2 regions of the Citrobacter sp. U14242 genome follow, and region 1 is predicted to be linked to the other one. Evidence: predicted binding sites of a transcription regulator. Region 1 holds the regulator's gene; the other holds the start of a gene.
What was found. The regulator Fur, encoded in region 1, represses iron uptake genes when iron is present. The targets are predictions, from matches to a motif close to ATAATAATGAGAACNACTATCAA.

Region 1 (7,556 bases):
ATAAAGCGATTCACTGCTTTTTTCTGTTCCGCATACTCATCGGAAAGCAGCAGTTCACGCATGGCGCGCACTTTGTCTTTCGCGGGGTTGACCGGCTTGGCTTCCACGACAGGTTGCACGGCGCGGACTTCTTTTACTACCGGAGTGACAGGCTGTGATGCGGCGGAAAACTTCAACATACGCCGTAAAATGTCGGATGCGCTCTCGCCAATATGCTTGGTGTGGCTGGCAATATAGCTATAGAGTTCATCATCAACTTCAATCGTTTTCATCTTAATCCAGTGCAATGTTTGGCTGAATACAAGTTGTCAGGACTTTACACGCTGTAGTGTAAAGGCAAATCCTGACAGCGGATAGCGTCAAGCCTGGTGACCAGCAAAACTCGGAGTAACCGTAGTTGTTGCAGCCATGTGGCAGAATGGTCAACATGATACCCTAACCCGTGAGTGTGAAAAAAAGAACTTTGCCATGAAATTGAATATCCGAGCGCAATCTGCGCAAAACCCGCACAATAATTCTCCCATCGTCCTGGTTCACGGTCTGTTTGGCAGTCTGGATAACCTGGGCATACTGGCGCGCGATCTGGTCGTTGATCACGATATCATCCAGGTCGATATGCGAAATCATGGCCTCTCTCCCCGCTCACCAGAGATGGATTATCCAGCAATGGCGCAGGATCTGTTGGATACTCTCGATGAGCAACACATCGAAAAAGCGACCTTTATTGGGCACTCCATGGGGGGCAAAGCCGTCATGGCGCTCACTGCTCTCGCACCGGAACGGATCGACCAGCTTGTGGCTATCGATATCGCCCCGGTTGACTATCACGTACGCCGCCACGATGAGATTTTTGCCGCCATTAACGCGGTAACAGATGCCCAGGCCTCCTCGCGCCAGCAGGCCGCGAGCGTCATGCGTCAGCATTTGCAAGAAGAAGGCGTGATCCAGTTTCTGCTGAAGTCTTTTGTCGAGGGCGAGTGGCGCTTTAACGTCCCGGTGTTGTGGGAGCAGTATCCCCATATCGTGGGATGGGAAACCCTACCCGCCTGGGAACACCCGGCGTTGTTTATCCCCGGCGGTAATTCACCTTATGTGACTGAAGCGTATCGCGAGCAATTACTGGCCCAGTTTCCGCTGGCCCGCGCACACGTTATTGCCGGTGCAGGCCATTGGGTACATGCAGAAAAACCAGATGCCGTGCTGCGCGCTATCCGTCGTTATCTGAGTGAGAAGGTTAACTGATTAAAAACTCAGCGTCCGCGCGCGATTACGCGCGTGGGCGTTGGCGCGCCTCCCCTGCTGATGTATTATGGCGCGCTATCCATCCGGGCAGACGCCTGGCTGATTGTTTCCCCGAAGTCACCAAGATCATGGCCAAAGAACAAACGGACCGTACGACATTAGATCTGTTCGCGCAGGAGCGTCGCCCGGGACGACCCAAAACCAATCCGCTTTCGCGTGATGAACAGTTACGTATTAATAAACGTAATCAGCTTAAACGCGACAAAGTTCGTGGACTCAAGCGTGTCGAACTGAAACTGAACGCGGATGCCGTTGACGCTCTGAATGAATTGGCGGAAGCGCGCAGCATGAGTCGCAGTGAACTCATCGAAGAGATGCTGATGAACCAACTCACCGCATTGCGCGGTCAGGCTTAGTCTGAATTTCTGCTCTAAATCATAAATCGTGTAGCACAGAGTGCAGTCCCGCATGTTTGCTGTTTCCGCATGCCGGACTGTTCTGCTATGATTGCCCTTATCCGTGGGCAATGCGCCACCACCATTTCAATAAGTTTCAAGAGGTTATTTTACTCATGGCAATCACTGGCATCTTTTTCGGCAGCGACACCGGTAATACCGAAAATATCGCAAAAATGATTCAAAAGCAGCTTGGTAAAGACGTTGCCGATGTACATGACATTGCAAAAAGCAGCAAAGAAGACCTGGAAGGGTATGACATTCTGCTGCTCGGCATCCCAACCTGGTACTACGGTGAAGCGCAGTGCGACTGGGATGACTTCTTCCCTACTCTCGAAGACATTGATTTTAACGGTAAACTGGTGGCATTGTTCGGCTGTGGCGACCAGGAAGATTACGCAGAATATTTCTGTGATGCGTTAGGCACCATCCGCGACATCATTGAGCCGCGCGGCGCTACCATCGTCGGCCACTGGCCAACGGCGGGTTACCATTTTGAAGCGTCCAAAGGTCTGGCAGATGACGACCACTTTGTGGGTCTGGCTATCGATGAAGATCGCCAGCCGGAACTGACCGCTGAACGCGTAGAAAAATGGGTTAAGCAGATCGCTGAAGAGCTGCACCTCGACGAAATCATCAATGCCTGATTTCGTGCGGCGTAGATATTCATCTGCGCCGCATCAATAGATAAAACCAATCAAAATAATTGCTACAAATTTGTAACTTTTTCGCCTGACCCTGTACAATGGCTGGATGCCAATCGGGTATTGCACAGTGTGTTTGTCGGTGATACCACGTTTTGATTAACAATATTTGCCAGAGACTTGCAGTTTTCATTTGGGCATGGCAGTTCTATAATGATACGCATTATCTCAAGTGCAATTTCTGTCACTTCTGTTAATGAAGTGAACCGTTTAGCTACAGGACAGATTCCGCATGACTGACAACAATACCGCATTAAAGAAGGCTGGCCTGAAAGTAACGCTTCCTCGTTTAAAGATTCTGGAAGTTCTTCAGGAACCGGATAACCATCACGTCAGTGCGGAAGACTTATACAAACGCCTGATCGACATGGGTGAAGAAATTGGTCTGGCGACCGTGTATCGCGTGCTGAACCAATTTGATGATGCCGGAATCGTGACCCGCCATAATTTTGAAGGGGGTAAATCCGTCTTCGAACTGACCCAGCAACATCATCACGATCACCTGATTTGCCTTGACTGCGGCAAAGTGGTCGAGTTCAGCGATGACTCCATCGAAGCGCGTCAACGTGAGATTGCGGCTAAACATGGTATTCGTTTAACTAACCATAGCCTCTATCTGTATGGTCACTGCGCTGAAGGCGATTGCCGCGAAGACGATCATGCGCACGACGCCAAATAATGTGATGCTTTCTGAAAAGCCAACCTTACGGTTGGCTTTTTTCTATCTTGCTACAACGCAAATATCCCCTTTTTACGCATCATCACCTGTAAAAATAGGTCTCGTAGAGGATGTGAGAATTCTGGATTCCATGCGATTCCAATATTCCACATGGCTGGTGAATCACTCAATTCAATCAGTCTCACCCCTACAGGCAGGAAGTTATTAACACTCTCAGGCAAAAACGCGACACCATTGCCCCCAGCAATCAGCGCCAGTAAGGTATGGATATCATCTGCAACCGTTACCGGTGAAGCCTGAATATTCTTTTGCGATAAAAAAATGCGCGACTGTTCCGCCAGACACGGCTCTCGCAGGGGATTAACCTGCAATACTGAATAGCAATTGAGCGCACTGTACACATCCATTTGTCCATCCATGGGCGTAGCCAGCACAATGCGTTCTTGTTTAATGACCCGATACGCAAGTGCGGGGGTTACTGGTAGTCGAAGAAAAGCAATATGGAGTCTTCCATCCAGCAGCATTCCACTCTGAACGCTTGAAGGAATATCTTTCAGCGAAAACCGTACTTGAGGGTAGCTTTCGCAAAAATCCTTAATCCATGTTGGAACCAGGCTAAACGTTGACAAACCAAATCCCACAGCCAGCTCCCCCACAGATCCATGCTGTATGTCATAGGCATAATTCAGGAAGTCGTCATAGCCTTTAAGCAGTTCACAGGCTCTCGAATAGAGCAAGGCCCCCTGCTCAGTGAGTACCGCACCATGACGGCCACGAATAAAAAGATTGAAGCCAAACGTCTGTTCCAACGACTGGATCTGTTTGGTCAACGCAGGTTGCGTTATGCAGAGAACCTCGGCTGCGCTACGATAACTCCCCAGTTCAGCCAAAGTAACGAACGCCTGTAATCGTCTGGTTTCCATTCCATTCTCTCATCTACGCGGGAAAAAACAGCATTATACAGACCTCACTTCTGACGACATTATCCATAAAAAGCCGCAAATGTACGGCAATCAGGTAACTCAATGTTGGAGGAAAAATGTCTGGCGCGAAGCAAAATATTGCCGCTGTTCTTTTTGATATGGACGGCGTATTGATCGATTCGAACAGTGTTATTGAACGAGCCTGGAGTGAAGCAGCTCAAATGTACGGGCGTACAATCAGCACTGCCGATATCGTTAATCATATCCACGGCCAACCTGGACCACACACTCTACGCGCTTTATTCAGTGATTTATCGCTTAGCGATCGTGAAAAAGTGCAGCAATACATTATTGATGCAGAAAATAATGCTGAATATCAACCTATTGCAGGCATTTCAGCACTGATCGCCGCACTGGCTCAGGCAGGTATCACCATCGGAATTGTGACAAGCGGTTGGCGATATAAAATTAACCGCGTTATTGATTTACTTGATGCACACGGCGCGATTTCCGTAATTGTAGAGCGTGATGATGTTGAACGAGGTAAACCCTGGCCAGACCCTTATTTGTTAGCCATACAACGTCTTAAGATCCCCGCAGAGACAGCTCTGGTCTTTGAAGATTCAGCCAGTGGGGTTACATCAGCCGTTCGCGCAGGTACTTTTTGTGTAGGGATTGGCGGTAAGTCACTACTTTCTTATGGTGCAAAATACGCCATTGCTGATTTTAGCGACGTTCATTTTTTTCCGTCTGACGAAGGGCGACCAGTTCTGGAGATGTTCCCCGGCAACTGCGTACAATTTGACTGCATTGCGAGTAGATAGGATGAAATAACGATCAGGCCGGAGCCGTTCTTGCGCTCCGGCCCTTAAAGGAAAAGAGGCCTTATTTCACAGCGTTCTTGCTGCGAATTTCCTGCCAGACCTTGTCGCAATCGGCCGAAACGGCCTGATCGTTACCCGTACGCGTTGCCTGGATACACTGCTGGTAATCCAGTACGCGCACGCTTTCTTCATTGGCAAACTGCTGATGCTGTTTTTCTTTCTTCAGCACGTTTAACACGCTCTGACAGGCCTCGATTTTCTCCGGCGAGCCCTGCGCAGTATTGATACAAGCGCTGTAAGCTTCCTTAAGATGGCTATCTTCTTTCGGCGCTGGTGATTGCGCGCAGGCAACCAGCCCTGATGCCATGACGGCGATGAGTATCAGCTTTTTCATAACACACTCCTCAACAAAACGGCAGGCTTGCGGCCTGCCGCCGTCGGCATTAGAAGATGGTGAACGGAGCAATAACGATGAATTTCACGTCACGCTCATCCTGGAAGATGTTACCGTAACCACCGCCCCAGCTCGGAATATCTGAATGGTTGTCGTACTGGGTGAAGTGCAGTTTAAACATAGTGCCCTTCGCACGGCCGTCCTGCAGGGTATAGACCGCATCCAGGCTGTAAGACGACTCTTCGATAGTACGATTTTTGTCGTAGTACGCATCCGGGTTGAGCTGCCAGGTAGCCGGTTTAGCATCCCATGCGTAAACATAGGAGGCACCCACAGCCCAGCCTGGCAGGTTCCAGTTCTTCAGGTCATACATCGCACCGAAGAAGACCGCTTTTTCGCCGTTGGCGTTGAAGTCAGAACGGTTATCCCACCAAACGTCCAGACGACCGTTTGAAGACGCATAGGTCGGAGTCATACGCTGCAGGAAGTAGCCCTGCTGCCCGTCAGCTTTAACCCAGGTCCCTTCCAGTCGCAGATCCACGACTTCTGCCACTTTGTAGCCGAAGGTCAGTGCCTGCAGCCAGGCCGTGCCATCATAAATGTCGTTAACCGTGCGGTCATCAACCTTATCGCGGGCGCCGTAGAACTGGTAGCTGGTTGTAAACGGGTTACCGCCTAGATCAAATTTGTAGCTGGCTTTGGCGAAATACTGATCGACGTAGCCTTCAGACTGACCGAATGCCGCTTCCAGCAACAGGTTATTTTTGAAGTCATACTTTGCGCCGATTGAATGGAGGTAATCAACTTTGGTCTTTTTATCGGCTTGATAGAATTTATCGACTTCGGTGTGCCACGGAGCTTTATATTCGTTGGCCCACATATAGGAGAAGCTCAGCGCACCCGCATCGTCATAATCGAAGTTGGCACCGGCTTCAGCACCCTGATAGGTACCAGGCATAAAGCTCCAGTGTGGTGCCAGCAGAGTTTGCCCGGTTGGCTGAATATAACCGGCGCGCGCCCAGGTCGGGCCAAATTTAAATTTAGCTGCCGCTTTATACAGGCTGATCCCGCTCTTATCGCCGGAGTAATCTTCGTCATAGCCTTTATTTTTTGAAGAGAATGCGATTTCGTTTGGATGGCCGCTTTCGCTACTTTCGTTCATTTCAATAGCGGTAAATGCTGCGACATCAATACCAAACATATCCGCCACGTAACCGGACTGGAAGTCGAGGTTTGCGTTCCAGGTGGAGTGAGAAAGGTTAGTTTTGTATTTGTCATGATCGGTCACATCTTTACGGTCACGCTCACGCTGCCAGTAATAAATGCCACCAGTTAAGGTAGAGTCATCAATAAAACCTTCGGCGTGAACCTGGGGAGCGACAACAAAACCCGACATTGCTGTGATACCGGCGATAGCCAGCGCCAGCGTACTACGTTTGCCACTAAACGTACGCATATGTTAATCCTCTTTGACGTATAACCCTTCGTCTTTCAAGCCGCATCTGCGTTGGCTTTCCTCGCTCATCCCAGTCACGTACTGATGTACGCTCCCGGGAATTCACTGCGTCGCCGCCTTGATGCAACTCGAAATCCATTGGGTATAAAATGCTGTCACCAAAGGCAAACAGCGAAAAAGCAAAAATTAAAAAAAGTAGCGCTGAGAAAACCTCATTGACTACAATGAATAGACTATTTTTCGCGACGCGAATTATCAATCTCTTTCTGTAACGAGTATGTAATAGTATGAGCAACCGCACATATTTGATTGCTTTCTGTTACATTTTCATTGGCAGATAAAAAAGCGTTGAACAATTGAAAAAAACGCTTGTTTTCCATGAGGATGAAATCGGTTTCAGCCAATTTCATATTGAGGTAAGTTATTTGACCGCAAAAGCATTCAGCCATTCCATTATTACAGGCATGTAATTAATTCGCTCCGCAAATGGAGCCTGGTACGCGTTTTTTTGCGAAAAAAACGCCGCATGATGCGGCGTTTAGACAGGATGTATAGCGACTTATTCGCCGACTTTAGCCCACGTATCGCGCAGACCCACGGTGCGGTTAAACACCAGCTTGTCTGCCGTTGCATAACGGCTGTCCAGACAGAAGTACCCTTCACGCTCAAACTGGAACGCTTTACCTGCAACCGCAGCCTGCAGCGACGGCTCACCGTAACCCTGCTTAATCACCAGCGATTCCGGGTTAATGACGGACAGGAAGTCTTCCGCCGCGCCAGGGTTTGGTACGCTGAACAGACGATCGTACAGACGGATTTCAATCGGCAGCGCATGAGCCGCACTTACCCAATGAATAACGCCTTTTACTTTACGTCCAT
Region 2 (7,556 bases), on a different contig from region 1:
ATGATCAGTATGGGGATCGGCATTACGCTGATGGCTGATGGTTATGCGCAAATGAACTGGCCTGGTGTGGTATTCCGCCCATTAGAGGAACGTATTCCGGCAGATTTGTATATTGTCTATGAGCAACAGCAGGCTACACCGGCATTGAATAAGCTGGTTACAGCATTAACAACATGATTTTTATAAATCGCAAATCGCAAAACGGCGCCGCCAGCGCCCTCTCTTACATTGGTGGGGCGTGCAGGATGACTCGCTTCGCTCGCCCTTCGGGTCGTCGCCGTTAACGGCTCCGTTGTCTCACTACGTTCGACCCGAACCTGCTGCAGGTTCGAATCATTAAATTTTGCGCATAGCAAAAAGGCGCCTTTAGGGCGCCTTTTTACATTGGTGGGTCGTGCAGGATTCGAACCTGCGACCAATTGATTAAAAGTCAACTGCTCTACCAACTGAGCTAACGACCCGAAGTGGTGGGTGATGACGGGATCGAACCGCCGACCCCCTCCTTGTAAGGGAGGTGCTCTCCCAGCTGAGCTAATCACCCACTTCGGTACTTCATTGTATTGTAAGAAATCCAGCTGGCGAGAAAGTGGTGGGTGATGACGGGATCGAACCGCCGACCCCCTCCTTGTAAGGGAGGTGCTCTCCCAGCTGAGCTAATCACCCACTTCTCAATTTCTTACTTTACACGGCGGAGACTACTTAAAGTAGTTGGTGGGTGATGACGGGTTCGAACCGCCGACCCCCTCCTTGTAAGGGAGGTGCTCTCCCAGCTGAGCTAATCACCCCCGCTGTGTGGAGTCGCATTATAGGGAGAGTTGAAAATGAGTCAACGCATTTTCTAAAGAAATTGTTCGTTCGTCGTAAATTTAAGCAAAACGATCGCAAAACAATCCATGCCGCATGATTTGTATACGAAAATGGCAAAGCGTGATGTTCCAACCTGAACAACATTGAGGAATCAGACCACAGTGATAGAATACCAGCCTGATAATCTTCCCAGGATTTGCCGGTTGTCGGCATCTTTATAAACGTAAGGCCATTTCATGAAAATCAAAACTCGCTTCGCGCCAAGCCCGACAGGTTACCTGCACGTCGGCGGTGCGCGTACTGCTCTTTATTCCTGGCTTTTTGCACGTAACCATGGCGGTGAGTTTGTGCTGCGTATTGAAGACACCGATCTCGAACGCTCCACTCCGGAAGCTATTGAAGCCATTATGGATGGTATGAACTGGCTGAATCTGGAGTGGGATGAAGGCCCGTATTTCCAGACTAAACGTTTTGATCGTTACAATGCTGTCATTGATGAGATGCTGGAAGCAGGTACGGCATATAAATGCTATTGCTCCAAAGAGCGTCTGGAACAACTGCGTGAAGAGCAGATGGCGAAAGGTGAGAAGCCGCGTTACGACGGTCGCTGCCGTCATAGCCATGAACACCACGCGGACGACGAACCTTGCGTGGTGCGTTTTGCCAACCCGCAGGATGGTTCCGTTATTTTTGACGACCAGATCCGTGGGCCGATCGAATTCAGCAACCAGGAGCTGGACGACCTGATCATCCGCCGTACTGATGGTTCCCCGACCTATAACTTTTGCGTTGTGGTTGATGACTGGGATATGGAAATCACCCACGTCATTCGTGGTGAAGACCATATCAACAACACCCCGCGTCAGATCAACATCCTGAAAGCGTTGAACGCACCGGTCCCGGTTTATGCTCACGTATCGATGATCAACGGCGACGACGGCAAAAAACTCTCTAAACGTCACGGTGCGGTCAGCGTTATGCAGTATCGCGACGACGGCTACCTGCCGGAAGCGTTGCTGAACTATCTGGTACGTCTGGGGTGGTCCAGCGGCGATCAGGAGATCTTCACCCGTGAAGAAATGATCAAACTGTTCTCTCTCGGTGCGGTGAGCAAGTCTGCGAGCGCATTCAACACTGAAAAACTGCAGTGGTTGAACCACCACTACATTAATGCACTGGCACCAGAATATGTGGCGACACATCTGCAGTGGCACATCGAGCAGGAAAATATCGATACGCGCGTTGGCCCGCAGTTGTCTGAGCTGGTAAAACTGCTGGGCGAACGCTGCAAGACGCTGAAAGAGATGGCGCAGAGCTGCCGCTACTTCTACGAAGACTTTGCTGAGTTCGATGCCGATGCGGCGAAGAAACACCTGCGTCCGGTTGCTCGTCAGCCGCTGGAAGTGGTTCGCGACAAACTGGCTGCTATCAGCGAATGGACCGCGGAAAACGTGCACCACGCGATTCAGGCAACCGCTGACGAGCTGGAAGTGGGCATGGGTAAAGTCGGAATGCCGCTGCGCGTAGCCGTCACTGGTGCGGGTCAGTCTCCGGCGTTAGACGTTACTGTGCATGCGATTGGTAAATCTCGCAGCATTGAACGTATTAACAAAGCGCTCGCGTTTATTACTGAGCGTGAAAGTCAGCAGTAAGACGGGTTGAGAGATAAAATAACGGCAGGCGCATACCCTGCCGTTTTTTTGGTATTTATTCAGACTCATCAATGCCCAGACGGGTCAGGAAAGTGCGAATACCTTCGCGCGAAATATACATCGCCAGCTTTTCCTGTTCCGTTGGTGACATGTTATCCAGTGCGCTGATTATCTGACGGCAGGCGTGACTGCGAACCACGTGTGTATACTCGGCAAGCGGTTCTTCTGCCTGATAAAATTCTGGCACTTTGCGAAAAGCGGGAATATTGAGAAGAAACTCTCGGACAGCCGCATCAATATGAATAAGCCTTGCGCGACCACCTTTAACACCGGGAAACTTTTCGGTTGTCCAGTTTTGCTCTCTGATCCAGCGATTGACGGTTTGTTTGGCGACACCGAGACATTCAGCCAGCTCTTCGGTGGTCATTTTACTGCGTAATTTTTTCATATTATTTGTTGTCGCGAATCCCTAAGCGTTGTAACAAACCCGTAATGCCTTCACGCAGGATCAGCGACGTAAACATTTTCTGTTCTGATGGCGTCATTTCTTTGGCGAGTCTTATCAGTAGAGCTTCAATGGAGGTGTCACCTGATAAAGATAAATTATCTGATAAGCCTTCCGCTGAACGCTCAGCGCTGCGAATGTATTCACGAACTTGTTCGGTAACGTGAACCAGACGGGCTTTACCGCCCTGAACGCCTGGTTTGGGTGAGGTAGCCCAACCTTCCTTGCGCACCCATTTATTGATGGTCTGTCGGCTGTATCCGGTCAGATTAGCAAGTTCTTCTGGCGTCATCCGTTCCTTGAACATAACGATTCCCTGAATAGTCGTGGGGTTAATTAGTGGTTCATTTTATAGCACCATTTTAGTAGAAACCGTGACGCGTTTAACTACTGAATGCGAGTTGTTGCGCAATGTTCTTCATTTGCCTGCTTTTTCAGCGATTGAATTCTATGAGTTAATTTTGCCGTTGACACACGCGAAGGGAATTCATATGATGCCGCCCGTCAACTCGACAAGCTTTACGTGACGGGGCTATAGCTCAGCTGGGAGAGCGCTTGCATGGCATGCAAGAGGTCAGCGGTTCGATCCCGCTTAGCTCCACCAAATTTAATCCCAATGAATTTGGTACGTAAACGCATCGTGGGGCTATAGCTCAGCTGGGAGAGCGCTTGCATGGCATGCAAGAGGTCAGCGGTTCGATCCCGCTTAGCTCCACCAAAATTGAAACCCTCGCTGAAAAGCGGGGGTTTTTTGCATTTGATTCCTGCCTGCGTTTCTCGTTTATTTGCTTAGATTGCTGGATAACAGACATAAAAAAACCGGGGAGAATCTGAACTCCCCGGTTTGGTAACGGCTGTATTGATGTCGTCTTACAGTACCAGTGCTGCAATGGAAGCAGACAGTACGCTGACCAGTGTAGAACCGTAAACCAGTTTCAGACCAAAGCGGGAAACCACGTTACCTTGCTCTTCGTTCAGACCTTTAATTGCGCCTGCAATGATACCGATAGAAGAGAAGTTCGCGAAGGAAACCAGGAACACAGAGATAATGCCTTCAGCGCGCGGAGAGAGCGTAGAGGCGATTTTCTGCAGGTCCATCATTGCGACGAATTCGTTGGAAACCAGTTTGGTTGCCATGATACTGCCCACCTGCAGCGCTTCGCTGGACGGCACACCCATCACCCACGCAATCGGGTAGAAGATGTAACCCAGGATGCCCTGGAAGGAGATGCTGTAGCCAAACCAACCGGTAACGGTAGCGAACAGGGCGTTCAGGGCAGCGATCAGTGCGATGAAACCAATCAGCATTGCTGCAACGATAATCGCAACTTTGAAGCCTGCCAGAATGTATTCACCCAACATTTCGAAGAAGCTCTGACCTTCGTGCAGATTGGACATCTGAATATTTTCTTCGCTGGCATCAACGGTATAAGGGTTGATCAGTGACAGGACGATAAAGGTGCTGAACATGTTCAGAACCAGCGCAGCAACAACGTATTTTGGTTCCAGCATCGTCATGTATGCGCCAACGATAGACATGGAAACGGTAGACATCGCCGTTGCTGCCATGGTGTACATGCGGTTGCGAGACATTTTACCGAGGATATCTTTATAGGCGATAAAGTTCTCGGACTGACCCAGGATCAGGGAGCTAACGGCGTTGAAGGATTCCAGTTTGCCCATACCGTTCACTTTGGATAACAGGAAACCAATCGCGCGGATGATAACCGGCAGAACACGGATATGCTGCAAAATACCGATCAGAGCGGAAATGAAGACGATTGGGCAAAGCACTTTCAGGAAGAAGAATGCCAGGCCTTTATCGTTCATGCTGCCGAAGACAAAGTTAGTCCCTTCATTAGCGAATCCGAGCAGTTTTTCAAACATCTCGGAAAAGCCTCTTACAAAGCCCAGGCCGACATCAGAGTTCAGGAAGAACCATGCCAGTAACACTTCAATAACAAGCAATTGAATAACATAACGAATGCGGATTTTTTTACGGTCACTGCTTACCAGCAGTGCGAGTACCGCAACCACGGCAAGGGCCAGGACAAAGTGAAGAACGCGGTCCATATTTGCTCCAAATTTGAGGCAGATTTAGTTTTCGTGCACATTCTATGTAACAACAGTAAAGAAAACGAGATCAAACACACACTATAATAAGGACCTGTGACGAGATTCAAAATTAGTGATCGGTGATACACTTCCGTTATGTTTAGTATGGAAGTGAAAAGTTATGTCACTGTGCTAATCTCATAACAATAATCAAACATCTTACCGGCATTTCCAAATTTCTTACCGTTCCATAGACAAACGCTATCAGAGAAATCAACTTCACCCATTAAAATGAATTTGATAATCATTCTCAACAGGCGTAGCTTGAAACATAGCAAAGGCTATGTTTCTGAGGCACTAAAATGACTAACGATCGCGTTGAGAGTAGCAGTGGACGGGCAGCGCGCAAGTTGAAGCTCGCATTAATGGGACCTGCGTTCATCGCGGCTATCGGATATATCGATCCCGGTAACTTTGCTACGAATATCCAGGCAGGGGCCAGCTTTGGCTACAAACTGTTGTGGGTTGTGGTCTGGGCAAATCTGATGGCGATGCTGATTCAGGTGCTGTCGGCCAAGCTTGGCATTGCCACCGGCAAAAACCTGGCGGAACAGATCCGTGATCACTATCCTCGTCCAGTGGTTTGGTTTTACTGGGTACAGGCCGAAATTATTGCGATGGCGACCGATCTTGCAGAATTTATTGGCGCTGCGATTGGCTTTAAACTTATCCTTGGCGTTTCGCTGCTGCAGGGGGCTGTGCTCACTGGTATTGCGACATTTTTAATTCTGATGCTGCAGCGTCGCGGGCAAAAACCCCTGGAAAAAGTGATCGGCGGTTTGTTGTTGTTCGTGGCAGCGGCATATATTGTCGAGCTGATTTTTTCCCAACCGAACCTTGCGCAGCTTAGCAAAGGGATGGTTATACCGAGCCTGCCCAATTCCGAAGCGGTGTTCCTGGCGGCCGGTGTGCTTGGTGCCACCATCATGCCGCACGTCATTTATCTGCACTCCTCCTTAACCCAGCATTTGCACGGTGGTACGCGCCAACAGCGTTACGCAGCGACGAAATGGGATGTGGCAATCGCCATGACGATTGCCGGATTTGTGAATCTGGCAATGATGGCGACAGCGGCAGCCGCGTTTCACTTTAGCGGGCATACCGGTATTGCAGACCTGGACCAGGCCTATCTGACGCTTGAACCGCTGCTGAGTCATGCTGCGGCTACCGTATTTGGTTTAAGCCTGGTGGCAGCAGGGCTTTCCTCTACTGTGGTTGGCACGCTGGCGGGGCAGGTGGTTATGCAAGGGTTTATCCGCTTTCATATCCCGCTCTGGGTGCGCCGTACCGTCACCATGATGCCGTCATTTATCGTCATCCTGATGGGCCTCGATCCCACCCGTATTCTGGTCATGAGTCAGGTACTACTGAGTTTCGGTATCGCGCTGGCGCTGGTACCACTCCTGATATTCACCAGCAACAGTACGTTAATGGGGGATTTGGTTAACACTGTCTGGGTTAAATATGTTGGCTGGGTGATTGTGGTGCTGGTGGTGGCGCTGAATATCTGGTTGCTCGTCGGGACCGCGCTCGGACTGTAACAGGGATTTCATCTGCTGTGGTTACCCGGTCAAGCCGGGCAACCCTCATGATTATTTTTTATTTAAGTGGCTACGGTATGTATCAAGTACCACTGCAACGATTATTACGGCTCCTGTTATAAAACGTTTTGTCGGCTCGCTTGCGCCAATTTGCGCCAGTCCCGCCGCCAGAACGGAAATAATCAACGCGCCAAGAAACGTACAGATAATAGAGCCACGTCCTCCCATCAGGCTCGTGCCGCCAATCACAACTGCGGCAATCACCTGCAGTTCCATGCCAACGCCGCTATTGGGGTCGGCGGCTTCAAGACGGGCAACCTGAAACAGCGACGCCAGGCCGGATAATCCCCCCATCAAGGCAAAGACTGCGACCTTATAAGGACCTGGATTTATACCTGACAATCGAACGGCTTCTTCATTGGTGCCAATACCGATCAAATGGCGACCAAATACGGTTCGCGTCAGTACCAGATGCCCTGCAACAATGACAACGATCGCGATAATAAAAGAAGGGGAGACACCAAAGAGAATGGGGTCGGCTAAATAATCATAAATAGAACCGATATACGCGGTCCGCGAGTCAGTTAACTGATACGCTGCTCCACGGGCCATTTCCAGAACGCCCAGTGAGACGATAAACGCCGGAATACGCCAGGCAACGGTAATCAGGCCCGTTAACGCTCCAACGAATGTGGCGAGTGCTACGCCTGAAAGCGCGGCAAGCCAGGGCGTCCAATGAAAATTTAAATAGGTGACGCTGACGACTGCAGCAGCAAGCGCCAGCAACGATCCAACGGAAAGGTCGATGCCGGCAATGATTAAGATAAATGTCATCCCCACCGACATAACGATTAAATCGGGGATCTGATTCGCAATAGTGCTGAAAGTGTTCATGCTCCAGAAATGAGAACTGAGGCATGAAAATAGGACGATCAT

Region 2: ACLJXE_RS00965 (Nramp family divalent metal transporter) is a predicted target of Fur. The motif match lies at 5,311-5,333, and genes of this name have one in related genera.

The regions. Positions count from the first base shown of each region.
Region 1 is NZ_JBKGLW010000008.1:298,732-306,287, forward strand. It holds gene seqA (replication initiation negative regulator SeqA) at 1-272, opposite strand, end outside; gene ybfF (esterase) at 469-1,242, shown strand; gene ybfE (LexA regulated protein) at 1,371-1,658, shown strand; gene fldA (flavodoxin FldA) at 1,814-2,344, shown strand; gene ACLJXE_RS15545 (ryhB-regulated fur leader peptide) at 2,555-2,641, shown strand; gene fur (ferric iron uptake transcriptional regulator) at 2,634-3,080, shown strand; gene ACLJXE_RS15555 (LysR family transcriptional regulator) at 3,131-4,003, opposite strand; gene ACLJXE_RS15560 (HAD family hydrolase) at 4,120-4,827, shown strand; gene chiQ (ChiQ/YbfN family lipoprotein) at 4,889-5,221, opposite strand; gene chiP (chitoporin ChiP) at 5,271-6,677, opposite strand; gene glnS (glutamine--tRNA ligase) at 7,237-7,556, opposite strand, start outside.
Region 2 is NZ_JBKGLW010000001.1:196,694-204,249, forward strand. It holds gene ACLJXE_RS00905 (LysR family transcriptional regulator) at 1-177, shown strand, start outside; RNA gene ACLJXE_RS00910 (RtT sRNA) at 230-361, opposite strand; tRNA gene ACLJXE_RS00915 (tRNA-Lys) at 386-461, opposite strand; tRNA gene ACLJXE_RS00920 (tRNA-Val) at 466-541, opposite strand; tRNA gene ACLJXE_RS00925 (tRNA-Val) at 588-663, opposite strand; tRNA gene ACLJXE_RS00930 (tRNA-Val) at 710-785, opposite strand; gene gltX (glutamate--tRNA ligase) at 1,044-2,459, shown strand; gene ACLJXE_RS00940 (MerR family transcriptional regulator) at 2,515-2,907, opposite strand; gene ACLJXE_RS00945 (YfeC-like transcriptional regulator) at 2,909-3,271, opposite strand; tRNA gene ACLJXE_RS00950 (tRNA-Ala) at 3,493-3,568, shown strand; tRNA gene ACLJXE_RS00955 (tRNA-Ala) at 3,607-3,682, shown strand; gene nupC (nucleoside permease NupC) at 3,835-5,037, opposite strand; gene ACLJXE_RS00965 (Nramp family divalent metal transporter) at 5,382-6,620, shown strand; gene ACLJXE_RS00970 (ABC transporter permease) at 6,672-7,556, opposite strand, start outside.